DNA from 3 places in the Exiguobacterium sp. s161 genome. Region 1 is predicted to be linked to each of the others. Evidence: a T-box and tRNA genes for the amino acid it is inferred to sense, from the RefSeq annotation. Region 1 holds a T-box; the other regions hold tRNA genes.
What was found. A T-box is a leader RNA that pairs with one kind of tRNA and senses whether it is charged. The one in region 1 lies ahead of KNQ14_RS03285 (valine--tRNA ligase), so its partner is inferred to be a tRNA-Val.
Positions count from the first base shown of each region.

Region 1 (6,068 bases):
CGATGTTACTGGTATTATGCTGTTTGGATTTCGAATCAGATACTGTAATCGAATAACGGTCTGTTCCTGTAAAAATAGATGGATCAAAGACGATCGCATCAAATGCACCATCAAGTGAGAAACGAGACGCATTCAACTCTTTGACCGTCATCATCTTGATTTCGTATTGACTGGTATTCAACTCTTTTAACAATGATAACGACGTGATTGTCGTTCCCGGATCAATCCGGTTCGTCGCCGACCAATCATCACGAATCTCTAAAATCTTGAACTTCTCGCCTGTCGCCGCTTTTGAATGCGGTTCATGTATATACGTAAAGCTTGAAAAAATCAGTAAGCTTGCTACTAACAAACGGACCCACTGTCTCATCGCTCATCGTCTCCTCATCATGTCTTTGAAATCCGGGACTATACTTCCCCAATTTCATTATAACGAGCGAAATCGCATTTTCCCTATTTTGTAAAAGAGTTTGTGTACATTTGACGCACTTCACTGATGAAATAGAGTGATCCCGTCACGACATATGTTCGATTTGCGCTTAAGTGACCTAAGAATGCTTTGACCGTCGTTACGTTCGCGCCCTCTTGCTGCAACTCCTCTCGCGTCCGAGCTCGTGGGAAATCAAACGTCGTCTCGTAAATATCCGGTGTAATGCTACGTAACTGCGCTAGCATCGCTGTCCGGTCTTTGTCACGTAAAATCGAACAGAGCAACGTCACCGGTTTTGATTCCTCTTTTAACCGTTCAACAAGTGCCGTGATCCCTTCCGGATTATGCGCACCATCGAGAATGATCCGTGGTTTGCGTGAGATGATCTCAAACCGTCCCGGATGTTTTGCCTCCCGTAGCCCTTTTCGGATCGCCGCTTTCGACCATCCAAGTCGTCGCGCACAAATGACGGCGTTCGCTGCATTATGGACTTGATGATGACCTTCGAGACCTAAGCGTGTCTCCGGAATCCCATCATATGTCGCCCAAGTTCCTGTCTCTTTCAGACGGTAACGGATGATCGCTTCCTGACTCCATTTCAACGTCGCATTTCGGTCACCGCAATACGCCATTAACGGTACCGTCAGCTCTTCCTGCAGTTTTCCGGCGATGACCGGTGTCCCTTGTTTGATGATCCCGAACTTCTGTAAAGCAATCTCTTGGAGCGTATCTCCGAGAATCGCTTGATGATCGTGCCCGATCGACGTGATGATCGCTGCGACCGGCTTCTTGAAGACGTTCGTCGAATCATACAATCCACCGAGTCCGACTTCATAAATGACGAAATCGGGACGAATCTGATTAAAATAATAGAAAGCAAGTCCCGTTAATGCCTCGAACTCAGTGACCGTACCGAGTGCCGGATCGATATGCTGGATGGCAGCTTGAACAGCGATCGCAGCGGCGACGAGATCATCTTCTGCGATCGGTACCCCGTTCAACATAATCCGTTCCTCGAACTGAATGATATACGGCGACGTGAACGTCCCGATGCGTAATCCTTCCGCAATTCCCATCTCACGTAAGAACGCAACCGTCGATCCTTTCCCGTTCGTGCCAGCGACATGAATCGTCGGAATCGCGTCCGGGTCAATCTGTAATTCCAGTAACATCGCCTGCATCCGTTCAAGACCTGGTTTGACGCCAAATGCTAGTAAGCTCGATAACCAATCCAATACATCTTCTCGCGTCCTCATGTTGTTCGCTCCTTTAAAAAAAGTGGCTCAAGGAAACTTGAGCCACTGCTGTAATTAGTGTGAGAGTTCGTTGATGCGTGCTTCGACAGCTTGACGTTTTTCCGTATAATCAAGTGCCTTCGCCTTTTCTTCATCAATAACATGTGCCGGTGCTTTGCCAACGAAGCCAGGGTTGTTGAGTTTTTTCTCGACCCGTTCGACTTCTTTCGTATACTTGACGAGTTCTTTATTCAAGCGCGCGATTTCTTCCTCGATGTTGATCAAGTCCGCGAGTGGGATGAACAATTCTGCTCCCGTTACGATCGCACTCATTGCTTTTTCTGGTGCTGGCATCTGTTCTTCGATTCGAAGTTCAGATGCGTTCGTGAACTTTTGCAAGTACGAGCTGTTTGACGACAGGTCGTCTTGAACACGTGCGTCATTCGTCGAGATGAACAGTTGGATCTGTTTCGACATCGGTGCGTTCACTTCCGCGCGGATGTTACGAACCGAACGGATGACGTTCTGAACCGCTTCGAATGCTGGAACGGCTTCCGGGAAGTCGAGTGACGCTTCACGTGTTGGCCATGCAGCACGTGTGATCGTCTCGCCTTCATGCGGTAAGTGTTGCCAGATCTCTTCCGTGATGAACGGCATGAACGGGTGCATCAGACGCATGATCCGATCGAGCGTATAGGCAAGAACCGAACGCGTCGTCTGTTTCGCTGCTTCATCTTCCCCGTTGAGCGGTAACTTCGCCATCTCGATGTACCAGTTACAGAAGTCTTCCCAAATGAAGTGATAGAGAATACGTCCCGCTTCACCAAACTCGTATTTGTCAGATAAACGCGTTACGTCGTCAATCGTCGTCTGTAGGCGTGTCAGGATCCATTTATCTGCGAGTGACTTCTCGCCTGTCAAATCGATCTGATCAAACGTTAGACCATCCATGTTCATCAAGGCAAAGCGGCTTGCGTTCCATAGTTTGTTCGAGAAGTTCCATGTTGCTTCGATCTTTTCCCAGTAGAAGCGGAGGTCGTTGCCTGGTGTTGATCCTGTCGTTAAGAACCAACGAAGAGAATCGGCACCATACTTCTCGATGACATCCATCGGGTCGATTCCGTTCCCAAGTGATTTCGACATCTTGCGTCCTTCCGAATCACGAATCAATCCGTGAATCAAGACGTCTTGGAATGGACGTTGTCCTGTGAATTCGTACGATTGGAAGATCATCCGTGATACCCAGAAGGCGATGATGTCGTAACCTGTGACGAGTGTCGACGTCGGGAAATATTTTTGATAATCCGCTGCGTCTTTGTTCGGCCAACCCATTGTTGAGAACGGCCAAAGCGCTGACGAGAACCACGTGTCGAGAACATCGTTGTCTTGCTCCCAGTTCTCGATATCGGCTGGTGCTTCCTTGCCAACGTATACTTCGCCTGTTTCTTTATGGTACCAAGCCGGAATCCGGTGTCCCCACCAGAGTTGACGGCTGACACACCAGTCACGGATGTTTTCCATCCAGCGCACATACGTGTTCTCAAAGCGTTGTGGAACGAAGTTGACCTTGTCTGGTCCTTGTTGTTCCTCGAGTGCTTTTTGCGCGAGTGGTTCCATTTTGACGAACCATTGGAGTGAAAGATACGGCTCAACGATCGCGTCTGAACGCTCCGAGTGACCGACAGAGTGCAAGTGTGGTTCGATTTTGATTAGAACACCTTCTGCTTTTAAATCTTCAACGATTTGTTTCCGGCATTCGAAGCGATCCATACCTTCGTATTTCCCTGCGTTCTCGTTCATCGTTCCGTCTTCATTCATGACGAGGACACGTGGTAACTCGTGACGGTTACCGACTTCGAAGTCGTTCGGGTCGTGCGCTGGTGTGATCTTAACGACACCTGTACCGAACTCCATGTCGACATAGTCATCGGCAACAATCGGAATCTCGCGACCAACGATTGGTAACGTGATTGTTTTTCCGACGAGGTGAGCATAACGCTCATCCTTCGGGTTCACGGCGATCGCTGTATCACCGAGCATCGTCTCAGGACGTGTCGTCGCTAGTTCAACGTGACCTGAACCGTCCGTTAGTGGATAGCTGAAGTGATAGAACGCACCTTCTATATCCTTGTAGATGACTTCGATATCCGAGATCGCTGTTTTCGTCGCTGGGTCCCAGTTAACGATGTATTCGCCGCGGTAGATCAAGCCTTTTTCGTAAAGTTTCACGAAGACTTCTTGAACCGCTTCTGACAATCCTTCGTCAAGCGTGAAACGCTCCCGTGAATAGTCGAGTCCAAGACCGAGTTTTGCCCATTGTGCACGGATCGTTGACGCGTACTCTTCTTTCCATGCCCATGATTGCTCGAGGAATTTCTCGCGCCCCATTTCAAGACGTGATTGTCCTTCTGCCCGCAGTTTTTGTTCGACTTTTGCTTGCGTCGCGATACCGGCATGGTCCATTCCTGGTAGGTAAAGAACGTCGAATCCTTGCATCCGCTTCATCCGTGTCAGCATGTCTTGTAACGTTGTGTCCCACGCGTGACCAAGGTGCAATTTACCTGTGACGTTCGGTGGTGGAATGACGATCGTGTACGGCTCTTTTTCTGGATCCTGATCGGCTTTGAAATAGTCACCTTTCACCCAAAAGTCGTACCATTTTTCTTCCGTTGCCTGCGGATCATACTTCGTTGGCATTGATAATTCCTGCATCCTGATCGCTCCCTTTTTGTCCATAATAAAAACGGCTTCTCTCGTCCTATGCTAAGGACGAAAGAAAGCCGTTGCTTTTTTCCGCGGTACCACCTTAGTTCATCCACAATCGGATGCCCTCGAGCCACGTAACGTGTGGAGAACGGATATCGCTCGTAAGACTCACGATACCAGCTCGTGGGGTGACCTTCCTCCTGTTCGCCCGTCACATCTTTCAGCCAAGGATGTGTTCTCTACACCGGTACGAATACAGGACTACTCTTCCCGTCATCGCTGTTGCCATTTTCTTCTTTACTTATTTTAGCCGAGAGTTCAAGCAATCGTCAAGAACTGCTTAACGACCAAATTCAACTTGGAGTTCTTGGAACGTCAATTCGACGGCTTCGATCGTCCGCTCGATGTCTTCGTCCGTGTGGGCGATTGACAGGAAGAGACCTTCGAATTGTGACGGTGGTAAGAAGACACCACGCGCCGCCATCTTTTGATAATACGAACGGAACATCTCAAGATTCGATGTTTTCGCTTTTTCGAAGTTCGTGACGCGCTCATCCGTGAAGAAGACACCGAACATCGCGCCTGCACGGTTCGTCGTCAACGGAATGTTATACTTCGCCGCAGCGTTCAGGTAGCCTTCTGACAAACGGCTCGCTTTCCGGTCGAACTCTGCATAGTGTTCTGGTTTCAATTGTGTCAATGTCGCTAGACCTGCTGCCATCGCGAGTGGGTTCCCGGATAACGTACCTGCTTGATAGATTGGACCTTGTGGTGCGATCTGCTCCATGATGTCACGACGTCCACCGTAAGCACCAACTGGCATTCCGCCGCCGATGACTTTACCGAGACACGTGATATCCGGTGTGACACCGAAATGTCCTTGGGCACAGTGGAATCCGACACGGAAACCGGTCATGACTTCGTCAAAGATCAGTAAAGCGCCGTTTTCTGACGTGATTTCCCGTAAGCCTTCGAGGAATCCTGGTTCTGGTGGCACGAAGCCCATGTTCCCAGCAGCCGGTTCGACGATGACACCGGCGATATCGTCGCCATGTTTTTCGAACGCGATCCGGACAGCGTCCAAATCATTGTACGGAACTGTCAGCGTCATGCTCGCGATTTGCGCCGGAACGCCTGGTGAATCTGGTAATCCGAGTGTCGCGACACCTGAACCTGCTTTGATCAAGAGCGAGTCACCGTGACCATGGTAACAGCCTTCGAACTTCAAGATTTTCGTCCGACCTGTGTAGCCACGTGCGAGACGAAGGGCAGCCATCGTCGCTTCAGTCCCTGAGTTGACCATCCGGACGACTTCGACCGACGGCACACGACTGATGACGACTTCCGCCATCGCTGATTCGATTTCCGTTGGTGTCCCGTAGCTCCAGCCACGCGTTGCTTGTTCTTGAATTGCTGACGTGACGATTGGATCGGCATGACCGAGAATCATTGGTCCCCATGACAAGACATAATCGATATATTCTTTTCCGTCGATATCATAGAGCTTCGATCCTTTCGCATGATCTGCGAAAATCGGTGTCATCCCGACCGATTTATAAGCACGGACCGGACTGTTGACACCACCCGGCATGAGCGGGAGTGCCCGCTCGAATGCTTCTTTTGATTTTGAGTTCTGGTTAATTAAGCTCATTTCGACCCCTCCAGGTAACGACAAATGTCTTTTGCGAAATAGGTGA
Region 1 covers NZ_JACSNH010000001.1:683,951-690,018, reverse strand. Annotated here, with positions in the region: gene KNQ14_RS03295 (DUF5057 domain-containing protein) at 1-370, opposite strand, end outside; gene KNQ14_RS03290 (bifunctional folylpolyglutamate synthase/dihydrofolate synthase) at 454-1,686, opposite strand; gene KNQ14_RS03285 (valine--tRNA ligase) at 1,741-4,377, opposite strand; T-box leader at 4,428-4,657, opposite strand; gene hemL (glutamate-1-semialdehyde 2,1-aminomutase) at 4,712-6,022, opposite strand; gene hemB (porphobilinogen synthase) at 6,019-6,068, opposite strand, start outside.

Region 2 (6,068 bases), on a different contig from region 1:
ATTCCGTGCCGTTTGACTAGAAGTAACTGTTTTTTCATCCTTCAAAGTACCAAATAACCAATCTCCCACCGGATTCGATACACCAAACCAATAGTGTTCATTTTTGAAATGATGTAACAGATGCGTCTTTTTCATCCATTTCCCAAAGCGTGTTCTCGGTTTCAGCGGAACGTGTGCCACGTAATGTTTCCATTCATACACAAGCAACATGACGATCAATCCACTCGCGGCTGCAGCTGTCGAAACGACAGATTGCGTCAGAAAATAGGTCAGCGCCGCAAAGAAACCAAGATTCGGCAAGGAATACCAGACCGGTAAAAACAACAGATGCAGTTCATTCGGATGCGCATGATGATCGTAATGAAGTCGTTTCAATAATTTTCGTCCAAGCACATTTTTAGGCGGTGGTAAATGGAACAAAAAACGATGCGTCAAATATTCACTGAAACTAAAGACGATCAATCCAAGACAAAAGAACAGTAAAATTGACCAATGAAACGGCTGAGCAAGGACATAACTACTGACCGCAATCAGTAATACGAGCATGATCAAAATATCCGGAAACAGAAAAAAACGACGATAGATATTTAACATAGGTGCCTTCCCCTTTCTCTTTCGTTACAGCATATAATCGTACGTTCATCGATTCGTCACGTTTTTTACTTCAAGTCGTGTAATCATTCTCGCTTCCTCCCTTATACTAAATAGAGAATGGAGTGATGATCACTTTGAGTTTATCGACCGGAATCATCTTCGTGTTACTCGCCTATACACTCATGTCGCTTTACGACATGTGGCAGGTATACCGGATAACGAGCAAACTTTGGATGTTTGTATTGTTTCTTGCAACATTAATCAGTCTCATCGTTGCCTTTTTTGTGGCCCCTGTCCTTGCTCTATTCTTTTACTGGTCACGCCATCCATTGAAACGAAACATCGGTATCGTATTACTGATTGTCGTATGTCTCATCTCAATCATGACAAAACTGTCGTCTTGATTGAATTCCTTCATGAACTACTCATGAAGGTTTTTTCATGTTCTACTACCGAAGAAGAGTCGGCGCATCAACTCACGTTCCGGCATCTCCGTCGTATTGAGGACGTCTAAAAATGGTCGATCATCATATGAAAGCTTCAGGATTTCTGAACGGACTTGATCCTTCTCCCAATCAATAATTGCTACTGGAGCAATAGCTGTTTGCTGACATCCAAGTGCACCTGGATTAATAAAGAGCGTTTGCTCTGTCTCGACTTGTTGCGCTGGATGATGGTGACCGAAACCAATGATCCGCGCCTCACTTCCAGCAAACAAGACGGATAAGTTGTCTTTCGTTCCATCCACTGTTTGCTTTAAGGGTTCTTCACCAATCTTCTTCGTCTGATCGGCATAAGCATAGTGCGTCAGGTGCATCGATTGTTCCTGATGCATGACATTTAAAACACGCGGTAAACGTTCCAAATACTTTTTATTTTCTTGTGTCAACGTATCCGCGATCCATTGGTGGTGCTCTTTCGCATGGCGGTAACTATCGGGATAGGTCTCCCCATGGATTAAAGCAAGGACACATTCATCATGGTTCCCAGAAATCGTTTGAATATCAGGTCGTTGCTTCAATAGATCAATGACTTCATTATGTTCTGGTCCAATGCCGACAAGATCACCGAGACAATAGACGGCATCGATATCTGATTGTTGATCAAGATAGGACAAAACCGCACGCAAAGCTGATGCATTGCCGTGAATATCTGTAAAAAGCATCACTTTCATGTAAACGCCTCCATTGTTGGTACATTAGGATTTCCAGATGATACCGTGAATTCCTGTCAGATTTCAGGAAAAAATAAATTGTCAGAAAATATTGATTATTACCCAAGAGCATGTTAGGCTTAGAAAAATTCACAGAGAGGGGCACGATCAAATGATTCCGACGCAACAGCCATTTAACCAAGTCGGTCGACTGATTATTCTATGCATGAGGGACTGAAAACTTTTCCGATGATGAAACGGAAATGATTTTTGGGCCCTTCTTTCGATGCATCGAATGAGGCGCCCGCACAGAATGAGTGGCGCCTATCCCAAAAACGGATAGGCTTTTTTCATGGCAAAAAATAGAGATAGATAGAGAGAGGATGACAACGTTGAAAGAATATGCGATGGATCGAATGGTAAAAGTATCAGCTGGAATGGCAAATGCCGTTCTTGTAACACTCGGTGTCGGACTCCTGATTGAGACACTCGGAAATCTTCTACATATCCAAATGCTACTGACGATTGGTGGTGTCGCAAAAGTACTACTCGCCCCTGCACTTGGTGCCGGTATTGCCTTTCAGCTCGGAGGAAATACACTTGTCCTGTTCAGCGCGATGATCGCAGCGACGATCGGTGGTGCCGCTCTTCAATCAACTGCTTCTGGACTCGTTCTTGTACCCGGTCAGCCGATCAGTGCGTTACTCGCAGCTGCCGTCGCTGTATACGTCGGAAAACGTATGACTGGAAAAACGAAATTTGACATGATGGTCATCCCGATGAGTGCTGTCCTTGCTGGCGGCGTGACTGGAATCGGTGCTGCTGCCGTCACGACACCACTCCTTACAAAATTCAGTGCCATGATCACAGCATCCGTTGAATCATCTCCAATCGCAACTTCTCTTGTCATCGCACTCATCTTTAGTGTCTTATTGATGTCTCCTGCTTCGTCCGCTGCACTCGCTATCGCTTTGCAACTTGATCCTGTAGCAAGTGCCGCTGCGCTGATTGGCTGTTCCGCTCAATTCGTCGGCTTCACGTTGATGGCATACCGTCAGACGGATCCAGGTGGTTTGATTGCTTCATTCTTTGTAACACCTAAAGTACAATTCCCGAATATCGTTAAAAATCCTCGTCTGGTCGTTGCACCGTTTCTCGCAGCGATGATTTCAGCTCCTGTCGCGACGCTTCTTCTCTCTTTGAAAGTACCGTACGAACTCGCAGGACTTGGATTAAATTCGATGATTGCCCCACTCAATATCTTCGTCAACCAAGGTCCTCAGGCGTTCCTCGTCTTCTTCTTGACTGGTGTCGTTCTACCTGGCGTCTTGACGCTCGTCTTCTATCGATTGACGACCGTCGCAGGGTGGACGAAGCGTGGCGATCTTCACCTCGAAATTCAATAAAACAATTTACCTCCCTTCCAACTATTCCTGATTGATTTCGGGAATAGTTTTTTAACGCAAAAAAATCGCTCCTTCGAAAAGGAACGATTTCGGTATGATTCTGACTGGGCTCGAACCAGCGACCTCTACCCTGTCAAGGTAGCGCTCTCCCAGCTGAGCTACAGAATCATGCTGTGTTGTTACTGGGTATGTTTTTATTATAGCAGCATATCGAAAAGTGTAAAGCCTTTTTAACAAAAAAATTCATCTTTTTTCAAAAAGATCTTTTTAAATAAAAACAGTTTTAAAGTTGCGGGTTCTATGAGTGTCCTCTACTATGTAAATAAGCACATATAAAAGAAAGGAGCGTTCATATGAACTTTTTAACTCGATTTAGTTTGAAGAACTCGGTTGCTGTCTTCATCATTGCAATCCTATTGATTTTAGGAGGCGTGTATTCCTTCTCACAATTAAAAGTCGATCAGTTCCCAGAAATCGAGTTTCCTCAGATTTCAATCGAAGCGGTTTACCCTGGTGCATCACCTGACGATGTCGATAAACAAGTCGTCTCAAAGCTTGAAACTTCCCTTAAAGGAATTGAAGGGGCTACCAAGCTAACAAGCTCTTCTTATGAAAGTATCGGTATCTTAAACATCGAATTCCCATTCGATACTGATATGGATAAGGTCGAACAACAAATCGATGCTGCCATCCAAGATGCGAATCTACCGGAGGAAGCAACGACGAAATTAAATCGTCTGTCCTTTGGATCGTTCCCGATCTATAATATCTCTTTCTTTAGCAAAGATGGCAAAGACATCGAAAAAATTCTAAAGGAAGATATCGAACCTGAACTTAATAAGATTCCAGGCATCAACAGCGTGTCGGTTGGTGGCTATAAGGATGATCTCGTTCAAATCACCGTCGATAAGGAGAAAGCGACGGAAGCGGGTCTCTCGCTCTCAAGCATCAAGGAACAAATCAATGGAAAGTATGTCTCGTTCCCATCTGGTCAGCTATCAGAAAACGATTCGAAAATTCCGATTCGTGTTGAGGAAAAATTAGAAAATCTAGATAAACTAAAAAATCTACAATTGACACCTGCTGCAGGTGCGGCTAGTTCATCAAGTAACGGTCAAACAGGTGGTTCATCTGCTGGCGGTCCACCACAAGGGGCAACGCAAGGACCACCAAGTACAACAGGTGGTGCAGCTGCAGATCAGGCTTCTGAACCTGTAGAACCGATTCGCCTAGAGGATATCGCAAAAATCGAAGCCGTCTCACAACAAAGTGAAAAAACACGTTACGATTTAAAAGATTCCTTATCGATGGCGATCACGAAAAAACAAGATGCCAATACGGTCGAAATCGCAGATGAAGTCACGAAGATCCTCAATAAATATGACGACCAAGTCGACTATACGATTGGGATTGATTCAGCGAAGGATATCGAGGAGTCCGTTGCGACACTCGTCAAAGAAGGATTACTTGGTGCCCTCTTCGCATCACTCGCTGTACTCTTATTCTTGCGGAACATCCGCGCGACGATCATCGCCATCGTCTCGATTCCATTGTCATTACTCATCGCCGCTATCTTCTTGAACTGGCAAGATATCTCCCTGAACATCATGACACTTGGTGGGATGGCTGTTGCAGTCGGTCGTGTCGTCGATGATAGTATCGTTGTCATCGAGAACATCTTCCGGCGCGTCCGAAAATCCGAATCTGGTATGACGGATGAGATCATCGAACAATCGACAAAAGAGATTCTAAAAGCAATCACGTCATCGACGCTGACGACCGTCGTCGTCTTCCTACCGATTGGATTTGTCGGTGGGATTACTGGTAAGTTCTTCTTACCGTTCGCTTTGACGATTATTTTCTCATTACTTGCTTCACTACTCGTTGCGATCACGATCGTACCGATTCTCGCGAAGTTTGCCTTCAAAAAGGTACCAGCAGAAGAAAAAGAAGGCGCTCTCCAACGTTGGTATGGCAAGCTGATTGAAAAATCACTCTCGCACAAGGCGATTATCTTGGTCGTATCGTTCATCCTTCTCGGTGGTTCCCTAGCGATCGTACCGCGTCTCGGCTTTACGTTCATTCCGAACGAGGCATCGAAGACCTTGACGGCATCGCTTGAACTTCCGGCTGCGACATCACTTGAAAAAACAAGTGACGTCTCGTTTGAGATGGAAAAAATGTTTGATAAAGAAAAAGCCATTGCTGACGTGACGACTTCTGTCGGAGCGCGTGACTTCACGACAGGCTTACGTCTCGATAATAAAGCAAGTTACTTCTTGAATCTAAAAGACGGCGTAAACGTCGAGAAAACGATCAAATCACTTGAGACACAGATGGAAGACATTGCTCAAGATGAAAACGTCGATGTCAAAATCAGTGTGGCTGAACTATCGACAGGTGGTCCTCCATCGAATAACAACGTCGATGTCGACTTGTTCTCGAACGATCTCGAAGCCCTTCAAGAGGCGGCAAAACTCGTCGAGGATAACATGTCGAAAAATAATGATTTGAAATATATCACGAACAACTTCAGCGAAAAACAAAAGCAGTATCTCGTAGAAATCGATCCTGAGAAAGCAAGTGATCGTGGACTATCTGGTTTCCAGATTCTCGGTACCGTCAACGATCAAACGAAGCCAGTCACGGTCGGAACGCTCAATCTCGATAATAAGGATCAAGACGTACAATTATCTTATGAAGAAGGACTCGTCTCGAAAGAAGATCTCGAAGACGTCCAACTCTTCTCAGCAAACGGTCCTGTTGCTTTGAAAGATGTCGCGAACGTCAATGAAGTCGAGACCTTCACATCGATTCAGAAACTCGACGGAAAAGTATATGCTCGCGTATCTGGACAAGTCAAAGGAGACGACGTTCAAAACGTATCGAATGCCGTAAAAGCTGACGTCGAAAAA
Region 2 covers NZ_JACSNH010000005.1:135,655-141,722, forward strand. Annotated here, with positions in the region: gene KNQ14_RS13235 (sterol desaturase family protein) at 1-594, opposite strand, end outside; gene KNQ14_RS13240 (hypothetical protein) at 720-998, shown strand; gene KNQ14_RS13245 (metallophosphoesterase family protein) at 1,034-1,768, opposite strand; gene KNQ14_RS13250 (PTS sugar transporter subunit IIC) at 2,131-3,153, shown strand; tRNA gene KNQ14_RS13255 (tRNA-Val) at 3,249-3,321, opposite strand; gene KNQ14_RS13260 (efflux RND transporter permease subunit) at 3,507-6,068, shown strand, end outside.
Region 2: it has a tRNA-Val gene. The T-box ahead of KNQ14_RS03285 (valine--tRNA ligase) is inferred to sense a tRNA for this amino acid. The anticodon was not compared.

Region 3 (6,068 bases), on a different contig from region 1:
TAACGATGCCTTGGGTACTCGAACAACTCTTCTCAAGCGTTCATCGTAACTTGGATGATTACTTAGAAATCGAGCGCATTGAACCGCAATGGCGTACATTCTTTGAGGATGGAACAAAGATCGATGTCAAAGGTGACTTACCTGGAATGCTCGAAGAAGTCGAGCACGTCTCGTCACGGGCTGATTTTGTCGAATTGTTCCGGTACTCTAAACAAATGTACGACTTGTGTCTCGACAGTTTTTATAAATACAGTCTTGAAGATTTAAAGGACTTAAAAAAATACCATACGATGTCTGATTTATTAAAGATGGACCCGATGAATACCGTTGCGACCGGAACCAAAAAACATCTCAATGATCCGTATCTCGAACAGCTATTCAACTATATGGTCATGTATGTCGGTTCCAACCCATATCAGGCACCTGCTGTCTTCAATCAGATGATTTATGTTCAAATGGGTCTCGGTATCTATTATGTCAAAGGTGGGATGTATCAAATCGCGCGTGCCATGAAACGGTTACTTGATGAGCTCCGTGTCACAGTTCACCTCAACTCCCCCGTTGAACAAATCGTCCTTGAAAATAAAAAAGCGGTGGGCGTTCTATCAAACGGAACATTCCATGCAGCCGACATCGTCGTCTCAAACCTTGAGGTCATCCCGACTTACGAACGGATCGTTCCGGAGAAAAAAGCCCGGAAACAGGCAAAAAAATTACAAGCGTCGTTTGCCCCTTCCGTTTCAGGTCTTGTCCTATTGCTCGGTGTAAATCGTGAGTATCGCGGGCTGGCGCATCATAATTTCTTTTTCTCAGAAAATCCAGAGCGTGAATTCGCCCAAATGTTCAAAGAAGGTACTCCTCCAGAGGATCCAACGATTTATGTCGGTGTCTCGTCAAAATCCGACGCTTCCCAAGCTCCTGAAGGGAAGGATAACTTATTCGTCTTGACACACGTTCCACCGCTAACACTTCAAAAAGGTGAGGTCGACTGGGATGCGTACCGCGAAGTCGTTCTCGATAAACTGGAGCGGATGGGACTTCATGGACTTCGGGAATCGATCGAGTTTGAATATCGCTTTACCCCAGAGGATTTGAAAGAATTATACGGTCCAAACGGTGGATCGATTTATGGTGTCGCAGCCGATCGGAAGAAAAATGGTGGATTCAAGATTCCATCGAAGAGTGACTTGTACGAAGGACTTTATTTCGTTGGTGGGTCGACACATCCAGGCGGCGGTGTACCAATGGTCACCTTGTCCGGTCAATTAACAGCTGATTTGATCCGAAAACATGAAGGTGCTGTTCCTACGCCTTAAGATTTCTCCAATTACAAAAGAGACGGAAACTGATTCACTCATCAGTTCCGTCTCTTTTTTTACTTTGTATTCGTCAAAAGTGGTACGACATGAATGTCCGCCTTTTCTCCTAATCTCACATCCATTCGACATACGGCTGGCATTGGTAAGGATTTCCAAAATGCGTAATCAAACGTCGAATCAAATGTTTCTAAGAGTAACACCATGATGTTTCCATGTGTTCCAAGAACGACTATTTCGTCAGGATGCTTCTCCACTAGTTCGTCGATGAATGGCCGAATGCGTTGCGACGCTTCGTTGTTCGTTTCGCCTCCATACGGATTTTCATTCGGATGTTGCCATACATATGTGACCGCTGCTTGAAAATCGTCAAGCTCTCCCGGTGCTAACAATCGCTCTCGTAGTTCCTCTACCTCAATGATTGGTTGTTGACGTGCCTCTGCAAGCGGTGCAATCGTCTCGATCGCCCGTTGATACGGGCTGCTGTAGAACCTGTCGATTGGAATTTCTTGAAACGTTTCAAGTAAACGTATCGCATCTGCTCGTCCTTTATCGGAAAGTGGCCGTTTCCGTTCATCTGGTGAATATGTCGAGTGTGCGTGCCGTACGAAATAGAGTGTCGTCATGTTTTGATTTTCCCCTTTATTGGTGTGTCCATCGGTATCCGATTCCGCGAACTGTTTCGAGATGCTGTTCAATCGGAAAACCGCAAACACGTAGTTTTTCTCTTAAATGTCTGATATGCGAGTCGATCGTCCGCTCGTCTACAGACGCTTCCGCTCCCCATAACATCGTCGTTAGTTGATCGCGTGTCCAAACACGTCGTGGAGAATCTAAAAATACACCTAACAACTCAAACTCCGTCTTCGTTAACGAAATCTTTTGTTGGAGGTAACTACAACGATAGCTTTCCCGGTCATAGGATAGACCATCATACTGTTGCTGTAATAAAACTTCCATTCGCCCGATCAGTTCCCCTTCTTGAATCGGTTTTGATATGTAATCATTCGCTCCTACTTCTCGTGTCCGAATGATGTCTTCCCGCTGATTCCGAGCCGTAACCATCAAGATTGGGATGTTAGAGTGTTCTCGAATGAGACGACAACATGTCCAGCCATCCATATCCGGCATCATGACATCTAGTAAAATCAGGTCGAATACGTGCTGACGGCAGAGATCAAGAGCTTGTTGCGCAGAATCCACAAGCTGACACGTGTACCCATACGGCTGAATATACAGTTTGAGCAGTTCAAGCATTCTTGGTTCATCATCTACGATCAATACATGCGGCATTTTATTTCTCCTTCCACTGCAGTGTCACTTGTGTTCCATATCCAAGCTGACTCTTGATGTTCAATTCTGCTCCATGTGTCTGAGCAATTGCTTCAACGATGGAGAGTCCGATTCCAGTTCCTCCATGTTTTCGAGAACGAGATGCTTCCGTTCGGTAGAGCCGTTTCGTTACATGAGGTAAAGATTCTGCAGCGATTCCTTCTCCTGTATCTTCGATTTGAATGAAAGCCCCTACTGCGTTGACACCATAACGAACGATAATTTTTCCCGACGTCGTATGTCGTCGTGCATTTTCAATGATATTCACGATCATCTGACGGAGCTGCTGAGCGTCACCCATCACTTCTAATCGCTCACCTTCTATCTCGAACGAAACATTTTCTTGTTCGATGTCCAGGCGCATCAATCGTATCACTTGATGAATCAAGTCTTCGACATCGACAGGTTTTCGTTCCATCATAAAAGCATTCGCATCAATGCGTGCTAGCCAAAATAATTGCTCAATCCATTCATTCATTTGCTGACTTTCTTCTCGAATGATCGTAATGTAGCGTTGTTGCTCATCCGGCGTCAACGTTTGGCGTTCGAGAATATCCGCGTATCCCTTTATATATGTCAATGGTGTGCGTAATTCATGAGATACGCTTGCTAAAAATTCGGATCGTTCTCGATTCAAAAAATCGAGATCCTGTTTTAATTGCTGAATCGAACGCGCCAATTGTCCCAGTTCGTCTTGTCGATCAATCGGCAACTCTCCACCTTCTCCATCTAATAGGCGTGCCGTCGCTTTTTCCATCTGAATCAACGGACGAGAGATGAGTCGGGTCGTCCAAATACTTGCCGCACCTGCTAACAATAGTGCGAGCAGACCCACTTGGAAAAACTGCTGTTTCAACGGATCAAGTACGTGATCTACGATTGCTTTAGAAGCGAACATGAAGACATGCCCCCGATGTTTCCCGTCGATGGTAATGGGACTGTCCGTCATTAAAAAGTCACGCATCGTCACGATTTTTCCTTGTTGACGGTAATCGAAATCCGTATGCTCTAGCACACTTTTCATCTCATTCGACAAAGGTCGTGACGCTTCGAGTTGTTTTCCATCTGCATCAGTGATCACCACAGTAAAAGATGAATCTGCTTCCATCATGCTGACATGGCGCATTGTCGTTTGGTCATAGGAATCGACAAGGACATCACGATGGGTATTTCCTCGGTTCAGTAAACCGTCCACTACTTCCTGCGTTCGTGTTTGAGATAACTGATAATACAACGTCCCAAACAACACACTGCCACAAATTAAAAATGCCGCAAGCACGATTCCTCCGACCGAGTATGAAATACGACGCATGACATTTCCTCCCTTTCTCTTCACTTTAGTATAGCGAAAAAAACACGATCGACGCTGACAAACAAAACTGTCACCTCATCTGCACACGATTTGCACATACGCTGGGTATAGTAAAAAAGACTAGTAAATTGTGAATTCAGGAGGATTTTAATATGAAAAAATCATTGACGTTAACCGCACTGGCTCTTAGTTCTACGCTTTGGCTCAGTGCATGCGGATCCGCTTCAAATGACGAAGGAAGCAATAGCGACTCACACGACATGTCTCATGGAGATATGATGCATTCGAGTGATGGAAAGATACCGTCTGGTCTAAAGGAAGCCAGTGATCCGACTTATCCGAAAGGAAGCAACGTCACGTTGACGACGGATCATATGGACGGTATGGACGGAGCTAAAGCAACGATTGCGGGAGCTTACGATACCGTCGTCTATGCGATTAGTTACAAACCGACTACTGGTGGAAAGATGGTGAAAAATCATAAATGGGTCATTCAGGAAGAACTCGATCCCGTTCCAACTAAGCCACTGCAAGTTGGTGATGAAACGACTGTCAAAGCGGATCATATGAAAGGTATGGATGGAGCAAAAACGACGATTGATGAAGTAAAGGAAACGACGGTCTACATGGTGAACTATGAACCGACGGACGGTGGAGAGATGGTGAAAAACCATAAATGGGTCACAGAGGATGAGATAAAGAAATAATAAAAAAAGCCCGCTTTTCCTATAAAGGAAAAGCGGGCTTTCGGTATGATTCTGACTGGGCTCGAACCAGCGACCTCTACCCTGTCAAGGTAGCGCTCTCCCAGCTGAGCTACAGAATCATGTTTGCAGTACGTTATGTACTTGCTAGGACATGTATTAATATATCAAGAAACTAAAAGGCTGACAAGTCTTTTTCTGAAAAAAAATAAAAAAATTAAAATGGAGGAATTGAACCCCGCTTCCTCCATTTTGAATGACTTACAGGAAGGTCGACACTCGATCAATCGGTAAACGTAGTGCCGGACGCTTTTTCGCATCTTCAACCGCTTTTCCGACAGCAATCAACATGACCGGTACATACCGTGATTCGGTGATGAACGTTTCCGCAAAACGTTGATGATCAAATCCCCCCATTGCGAGTGTTGATAATCCACGCGCTTCTGCCGCAAGCATTAATTGCATCGCAGCAAGACTCGCATTCGACATTGCCGCATCGCGTCCATACGCCTCACTTTGATAAGCGCCTTCTACCTGTGCCTTGATCGAATCAAACAAATCCTCTGTCATGCCACCTGCTTCTACTGCTGGACCGTACACTGGATTGTAGTTTCGATTAGCTTGAACATCACCTAAGATCGCAATGACTGCTGAAGCCGAAGTGATAGCCGGCTGATTGTATGCGATCGGTGCAAGCTGTTGCTTCGCTTCTTCCGAATGAAAGACCGTGAAATGCCAATGTTGCAAATTCCAAGCACTCGGCGCCGCTGTCGTCCATTCTAATAGTTCTTCTACTTCCTGTTTTGAAAGCTTGAACGTTTCGTCGTAATGACGAACGGAACGTCTTTCTGTTAAGACACGCATTGTATCAAGTGTTGTCTGTGTCATGTGTAAATCCCCCTTATCATTATCAGATTACTTAGATATCGTAGCATGTCTCTTTTTCATTGTCCTCTATCAGTACTTCAAATGAACTAGCTGTTATAAAACAACAGTTGACATTCAACTACTGTACTAATACAATAAAATCAAGAAAAAAGATCATTGCGTTTACTTTGAAGGAGGAAAAACACATGGAACAACCCCTTTACCAAGAAGCATCTGCTGCATTCTATCGTGAGCTTCCTGTCAAGACGTGTGCCCATTGCGGAAAAGAGATGGATGAACAATGTGAATCCTATCAAACGGAATGCGATGAGTGTGCTGTAACAGAACACTAATAACACATGAAACAATCACTTACTTAGTGGTTGTTTTTTTATTTCTTTTAAATTCTTTCTAAATAAATCAGTATTTTTTAGAAAAATCGATTTTCCGTCATCTTTTTGTCATCTGTTTGTTACAAAAGAAACAGTCAGAATGTTACATTATCTGTATATGATATTTTTGACAAAAGGAGCGACA
Region 3 covers NZ_JACSNH010000005.1:144,687-150,754, forward strand. Annotated here, with positions in the region: gene KNQ14_RS13280 (phytoene desaturase family protein) at 1-1,316, shown strand, start outside; gene KNQ14_RS13285 (histidine phosphatase family protein) at 1,376-1,942, opposite strand; gene KNQ14_RS13290 (response regulator transcription factor) at 1,959-2,609, opposite strand; gene KNQ14_RS13295 (HAMP domain-containing sensor histidine kinase) at 2,611-3,960, opposite strand; gene KNQ14_RS13300 (YdhK family protein) at 4,113-4,667, shown strand; tRNA gene KNQ14_RS13305 (tRNA-Val) at 4,714-4,786, opposite strand; gene KNQ14_RS13310 (nitroreductase family protein) at 4,926-5,552, opposite strand; gene yhfH (protein YhfH) at 5,738-5,884, shown strand.
Region 3: it has a tRNA-Val gene. The T-box ahead of KNQ14_RS03285 (valine--tRNA ligase) is inferred to sense a tRNA for this amino acid. The anticodon was not compared.